2 regions of the Cohnella sp. LGH genome follow, and region 2 is predicted to be linked to the other one. Evidence: riboswitches for the same ligand, from Rfam matches in the RefSeq annotation. Region 2 holds a riboswitch; the other holds the start of a gene.
The links. A riboswitch is a leader RNA that binds a small molecule or an ion and turns the genes downstream of it on or off. The one in region 2 is predicted to bind ZMP and ZTP.
Positions count from the first base shown of each region.

Region 1: linked by a shared signal. The riboswitch ahead of J4772_RS33800 (TIGR01440 family protein) and the one ahead of J4772_RS01990 (bifunctional 5,10-methylene-tetrahydrofolate dehydrogenase/5,10-methylene-tetrahydrofolate cyclohydrolase) in region 2 are both predicted to bind ZMP and ZTP.

Region 1 is NZ_CP072117.1:8,195,493-8,198,893, forward strand. Features, by position in the region: gene glyA (serine hydroxymethyltransferase) at 22-1,272, opposite strand; gene J4772_RS33800 (TIGR01440 family protein) at 1,335-1,949, opposite strand; ZMP/ZTP riboswitch at 2,321-2,403, opposite strand; gene J4772_RS33805 (low molecular weight protein arginine phosphatase) at 2,444-3,046, opposite strand; gene J4772_RS33810 (manganese efflux pump MntP) at 3,083-3,401, opposite strand, start outside.
Region 2 is NZ_CP072117.1:501,400-504,800, forward strand. Features, by position in the region: gene J4772_RS01980 (LacI family DNA-binding transcriptional regulator) at 1-781, shown strand, start outside; gene J4772_RS01985 (helix-turn-helix domain-containing protein) at 801-1,616, shown strand; ZMP/ZTP riboswitch at 1,693-1,772, shown strand; partial or broken gene J4772_RS01990 (bifunctional 5,10-methylene-tetrahydrofolate dehydrogenase/5,10-methylene-tetrahydrofolate cyclohydrolase) at 1,826-2,194, shown strand; gene J4772_RS01995 (nucleotidyltransferase domain-containing protein) at 2,218-3,069, shown strand; partial or broken gene J4772_RS02000 (rRNA adenine N-6-methyltransferase family protein) at 3,363-3,401, shown strand, end outside.

The sequences.
Region 1 (3,401 bases), 1.2 Mb from region 2:
ATATTCTATGCAACCAAAGCATTAGTACGCCAGGTTCGGGTACAAAGGATACTGCGCAGTCAGATCGGCGACCATCTTGCGGGCTTGCGCCAGCGTCGCTTCGTCCTTCGTATTTCTCAACGTCAGAGCGATGACCTTGGCGATCGTCTTCATCGCTTCGACGTCCATGCCGCGCGTCGTAACGGCCGGCGTGCCGAGACGGATGCCGCTCGTAATGAACGGGCTGGTCGGATCGAACGGAATCGCGTTCTTGTTAACGGTAATCGCTACGGAGTCGAGCACATGCTCCGCCTCTTTGCCCGTAATGTTCAAGTTGCGCGTATCGATTAGCATCAGGTGGTTGTCGGTGCCGCCGGATACGATGTTCAGACCTTCGGCGACAAGCGCTTCGGACAGCGCCTTGGCGTTGATGACAACGTTGCGCGCATAATCCTTGAACGAAGGCTGGAGCGCTTCGCCGAGCGCGACCGCTTTAGCCGCGATGATGTGCATCAGCGGACCGCCTTGCGTGCCCGGGAATACCGCTTTGTCGATCGCCGCCGCCCAAGCTTTGCGGCACAGAATCAAGCCGCCGCGAGGACCGCGCAGCGTCTTGTGCGTCGTCGTCGTAACGAAGTGCGCGTACGGCACCGGATTCTGGTGCTCGCCGCCGGCTACAAGACCTGCGATATGCGCCATGTCGACCATGAACAGCGCGCCTACGTCGTTGGCGATTTGGCCGATTTTCTCGAAATCGATCGCGCGCGGATAAGCGGATGCGCCTGCAACAATTAGACGAGGACGGTGCTTAAACGCCGCCTTGCGCAGCTCTTCGTAATCGATCGTGAACGTCTGGTCGTTAACTCCGTAAGCGACGAAGTTGTACAGCAGGCCGGACGCGTTCGCCGGATTGCCGTGCGTCAAGTGGCCGCCGTGCGCCAAATTCATGCCCAGTACCGTATCGCCCGGCTTCAGAACGGCCAGATAGACGGCCAGGTTCGCCTGAGCGCCGGAGTGAGGCTGCACGTTGGCGTGCTCGGCTCCGAACAGTTCCTTCGCACGATCGCGAGCGATTTGCTCCGGGATGTCGACGTATTCGCAGCCGCCATAGTAACGCTTGCCCGGGTAGCCTTCCGCATATTTATTAGTCAGAACTGTGCCCATCGTTTCGAGAACGGCTTCGCTGACGATATTTTCGGAAGCGATCAGTTCGATGTTGTCGCGTTGACGTTTCAGTTCCAGGTTCAGGGCTTCGACGATTTCCGGATCTTGATTGCGCAAATTTTCCAACATAATAGCTATTCCTCCCGTTTTGTAGTCCGTTTTTTTTGTTCCTTTGCTCATTCGATAAAGCGTTAATCGCAAGCAGGCGACGAGGGACTGCCGCCAGACTCTCCCGCGATGGAAGCATTTCGGCCATCCTGCTCGTAAACGGCTCTTGCGCCCCCGATCAACTTCGGCCGAGTGGCGGCCATGTTAACCCGAGCGTGCCCAACCTCGCGGATGGACGGCCTGAGAGGCACGGCGACGGGACGAAGATGCATCCCGATGAGCGTCTCGCCGATATCGATGCCGGCATGGGCTTGCACTGCCTCGACGAGACAGGGCTCCTCCAGTCGGCGATAAGCGTAGGCGGCCATCGACCCGCCCGCTTTCGGGACGGGAACCGCAGCCACCTCGGTCCAGCCTTGAGCTTCGGCTAGCCGCCGCTCGGCCACGAGCGCCCGGTTCAGATGCTCGCAGCATTGCCAGACGACATGCACCCCGACGCGCGCCCGCACCCGTTCGACCCCTTCATGAATCAGGCTCGCAACCTCCTCCGCCCCGAAGGTTCCGATCCGCTGTCCTCGCACTTCGCTCGTGCTGACTCCCAGCACGACAATCTGGCCCGGACGGAGCTTGCCCATCCTCACCAATTCGTCCATCAACATTTCCGCTTGATCGACGATCGAACGAGACTCCGCAGTCATACCTGCCATCCTCCTAGGGCGTGTCTGCATACTCCGAGGGCAGCAGATTTTGCCGAATTTTCGTCCCATGCAAGGAACTTTTGTGAAGGCGTACCGGGGGTACGTCAAGCAAAAGTGACGAAGCAGGGGGCGAAAAGGCGGTGAAAGACGCCCCCGAGCGGGTTTGCAGACATGCCCTCGCCGCACAGTTGTTCCGTTAGACGACAATACAGGTATTATACCTGAATTTACCGGGCTCAAACATAGGACGGGTGTCGAACGATGTCGCATTAACGCCTCCAGCCGGCGTCCCGATCGGCTTCAAACCAAGTTCGAACAACCTCTTCAAGAGGTAAAAAGACAAAAAAGAGCAAGCGCGCTTATAGCACGCTGCTCTTCGCCCAGGCGACCGGCCGTCATTCCGATGCTCCACCGTGGTATACTCCACTTGTCGTCGCCAGTTACATCGGAATCTTGAAGTTATAGGATCATCATACCTAAGCTTCGCAAAAAAATCAATCACCGGCTCGCGAATTTCCGCGATCCCGGTCCCACTTATCGATCAGCATCAATAAAATATCCTCGATTTCGTCGGCTGTCCGCTCATAGAGCGACAACGGGCCTCCGAACGGATCGGCGACATCGAAGTCCGGAATTCGGCGCTGCAGCTCGAATAGCCGTACCTTCTCCTCGTCCGTCATCGGCTCGCCGAGCAGCTGCTTTACCTGCCACTCCGAATAGATCCGTTCCGCCTCCGCCACATCGTCCATAACCGGATCTCCGCGCAGCGCATATTCCTTCAGCGTGAACGTCTTGGACAGCGCTTCGGGATAACGTTCCAGAATCGCCCTCTTGTGCCCGGCCGTCATCGTCAGGATGAGGTTGGCCCAGACTACCTCTTCCGCGCTTAACGAAGTCGAAGTTCCGGGTATCTCCAGTTTGCGCCTTTTGAGCGTCTCCGCCGCATTCGGCGAAATCGGCGAGCCGTTAGCCGCGGCTATGCCTGCGGAGCGAATCTCGAGCGGCTTGCCGCTGCGCGCGGCCAAATCCTTGAAGATCGCCTCGGCCATGGGACTACGGCAAGTGTTGCCCGTGCATACGATCAAAACCCGATTCATATTCTCCCCCTGCTTGCATAGTTGATGGATAACTCTCTATATCAGAAATAATAGACCAAATCCGAACAAAATAACACCGCCAAGCGCCTCGCCATATCCTCCCAGGCTCCGGCTTGCTTTTCTCCCGAGCATCAGTCCGAACACGCTCAGCATTCCGCCGAACAGCCCGAACATCAGCACGGTTAGCCACACATGCGCAGAGAACATCCCCAAGGATACCCCGACGGAAAAGGAATCGACGCTCACGCTAAATGCAAATACGAGCATCCCCCATAAGGTACGATGATTGATCGAATCCACCGACTCCCCGCGCAAGGAGCTGTACACCATATGCCCTCCAAGCAGAAGCAGCAGC
Region 2 (3,401 bases):
AGTGATGCTGAATTTCGTAAGGGCCGGAGACGAGCCGCTGTCATGGTTGGAAAATATTTCGGGGCTTATCCTGCTCGGCGGCGGATTGATTACCGACGAGATCGTTCAGGAATTGAGAGGATATGCCGTACCGATGGTGCTCGTCGACAATTACACGCACACAGGCGACGGATTATCCGTTCACTCGGATCATTACGGGGCAGGTTACTTGGCGACGGAGTATTTGATCCGCAATGGACATACCCACATCGGTTTCATCAGCGGACCGGCGAAGTACAAACCGCTGATCGACCGTTATGCGGGCTACTGCGCCGCGCTGAGAGAGAACGGACTAACGCTTGTGACGGACTACATTACGCCTAACTTCGACCGTAAGTACATTAAAGGATATTACGAAATGAAATATTTGCTGGAGTTGCCCCGCAGGCCCACCGCGGTCTTCGCGGTTAGCGACCGATCGGCGTTCGGAGCGCTGCAAGCGCTGCAGGACGCAGGTTTGACTCCCGGGCGCGACATCGAACTGATCGGGTGCGACAATATTAGCGGCGACCAGGAGATTAAGCGGCGAATACCGACTGTACACATTCCGCGAGCAGAGGTAGGTCAGATGGCCGCTCGTTTCCTGCTGGAGGCGATGAGGGGCAATGAACTGAGCGGCAAGGTTATCATTCCCGGTCGGCTGGTGTTGCCGGAGACGTCGGAAGCGGCGGCGGGGGGCGCGCAGGGCAATGCAGTAACCGCTGCGGCCGGCGGGAGCGAATCCGGCCAGCACTTCTCATAAGCGATGCGGAGGGATAGGCATGGGCAAGGATATCCGCCACTTTACGCCTTTCGTCAGAGTTGCCGCGGACAGCGTGCATCCTGTTCCGTGGATTATCAAAGAGCATATCGCGAAGGAATATGAAATTTTGTATGTGAAAGAAGGGGAGCTGTCCGTCGTGGCAGACAGCCGCAGCTATCGCGGTTTGCCGGGTGATTTATTCCTGTTCCGCCCGGGACAGAGCTATTCGATTCGCTCCGTTTCGAAGCAGGCGATTCGCAGGCTGTACCTTCAGTTCGGTCTGGAGCGGGGAACGGGGGCGCACGAGGACCCTTCGCCGCTGCCTCTGGACTCGCTGCCGATCGGAATCCAGCTGCGGGAGCCGGCTATGTTCGAGCAGAAGCTGCTCGATATCATCCATGAACGCGATCAGCAGATGCTCTACTATGAGATCAGGACCGTCGGCATGGTTATCGAATTGCTCGCCTGCTTGATGCGGGAGCGCCACTGGCAGAGGTTGCCGTATGTTCACATCAACCGGGAAGTGCTGCTGAAGGTGCAGCAGTATTTATACCTTCGTGCAGACTGTCACGTTACGCTCGACGAGTTGTCGTGCGAATTCTGCTTCAGTAAGTTTTACCTGAACCGTATGTTTCGCGACGCGTTCCAGGTCAGCCCCATGCAATATCATCAACAGATTCGGTTGGAGAAAGCCAAACAAGCGATTCAGTTGACCAATCGGCCACTGACCCAAATCGCTGAACAATTCGGGTATCCCAACGTGCACGCATTCAGCAGATCGTTCAAGAAGAAGCAGGGGGTTCCGCCGTCCTTCTATCGAACCGGTAACAATTGAACGCTTGACCATATCGCCTTCCGGCTGACATTAGTGTTGAATCTGTTAAATATTTCTGTCAGAATGCAATTAGATGTTCGGTATGCGTAACTGGCGAAACGTGGAGTACCACGGGGGAGCGCATACTTCATACAGCCGGTCGCCTGGGCAGAGGTAAGGAGTAAATTTCCTTGCCTCTTTATGTTTTTAACTGGGAGAAAGGGATGATGAGGCATGCGGTAGTCATCGGAAGAAGCCCCATTCTCGGCAAACCTGTATCGGCCATGTTGTTGAACAAAGATGCGACGGTAACCACATGTCACTCCAAGACAGTGAATCTGGAGGAGTTTGTGAGAGCGGCAGATATCGTTGTCGCAGCAGTCGGAAAACCGCGCTTCGTTAAAGGCGACTGGGTTAAGCCCGGGGCTGTTGTGTTGGATGCCGGATACAACCCGGGAAATATCGGCGATGTGGATTATGAGGCATGCCTTCCGCATGTATCCGCCATAACTCCGGTTCCCGCCGGAGTAGGTCCTGTGACCATCGCCACGTTATTGAAGCACACGGTTGCCGCCGCTATGAAAGCTCAAGGATACTAATTCCGGATGGGAGCGAGCGAGAGATGAGCGTGCAAAGCACAATTTCTTATATAGTCGAAAGTTTAAAGCACATCAACGGGATAAGCGCACTGGTTCTTGGCGGCTCAAGAGCCAGAGGGACTGAAGGACCGAGCTCCGATATTGATATCGGGATTTACTACGATTCCGATAAAGGGTTGGACATTCCCAAGCTTCGCCGGGTCGCGACTGTACTCGATGACGAGCATAGAGACAACTTAGTGACAGAGATTGGCGACTGGGGACCCTGGATTAACGGCGGCGGCTGGTTGAAGGTGAATGAAACTCCGGTCGATTTTTTGTTGCGCGATCAAAATAAAGTGTCGCGAGTGATCGAACAGTGTGCTGCGGGAGAGCTTACTATCGATTATCAGCCAGGGCATCCCCACGGCTTCGTCAACTCGATTTATTTTGCGGAAGTCGCATCGTGTAAAGTGTTATGGGACCCGTCCGGCGTCATAGATAAACTGAAGAACAGAACAACGCCTTACCCGCCCGCTTTTCAAAAAGCAACCCTACAGAAATTTTTTTGGGAGGCGTCCTTTTCTCTCGAAAACGGATATAAAGGAGTCTACAAAAACGATTTGTCTTATGTCGCAGGCTGTTGTTTCAGAGCGGTAGCCTGCTTGAATCAAGTTTTGTTTGCAATTAACGAAACCTGCTTGATGAACGAGAAAGGGGCTGCCGCGATCGCCGATTCGTTTAAAGCGGTGCCAGACAGCTACTCTCAAAGAATAAACCATATTTTCACCTTGCTCACAGCAGAACAAGATAGTTCAAGGGAAGCTTTAAGCCTGTTGCGCGAGCTTATTGATGAAACGGAGCGGCTCCTGAAAAGCGAAACGCTTCCGCGCTAGAGGGATACTAAGCCATTTCTTACCTTTTGACGGCAGTGAGTGAGACAGTATGCCTTTCTTTGCATCTGGAGATGTGCTAAAATAACTTCAATTCGAGGATCGGAGGGTTGTCCTAACAATGGGTGTTATAAATTATTTCAGATTGCGTTCTGTCTCTTTGGCCACTAATTAAATAGTGAACAAAGGCTCTGCCTGCGTGCGGAGCACAACGGAATCGGTCTGCCCATTTTAGGATATCCTGCTGCAAATAGGGATGAAGGGGACAGCGCGTCTGTCTCTTTTTTGCGTTTCAGTTCGAGATGCGAGCGATGGTGCCGCGCACTCATTTTGCT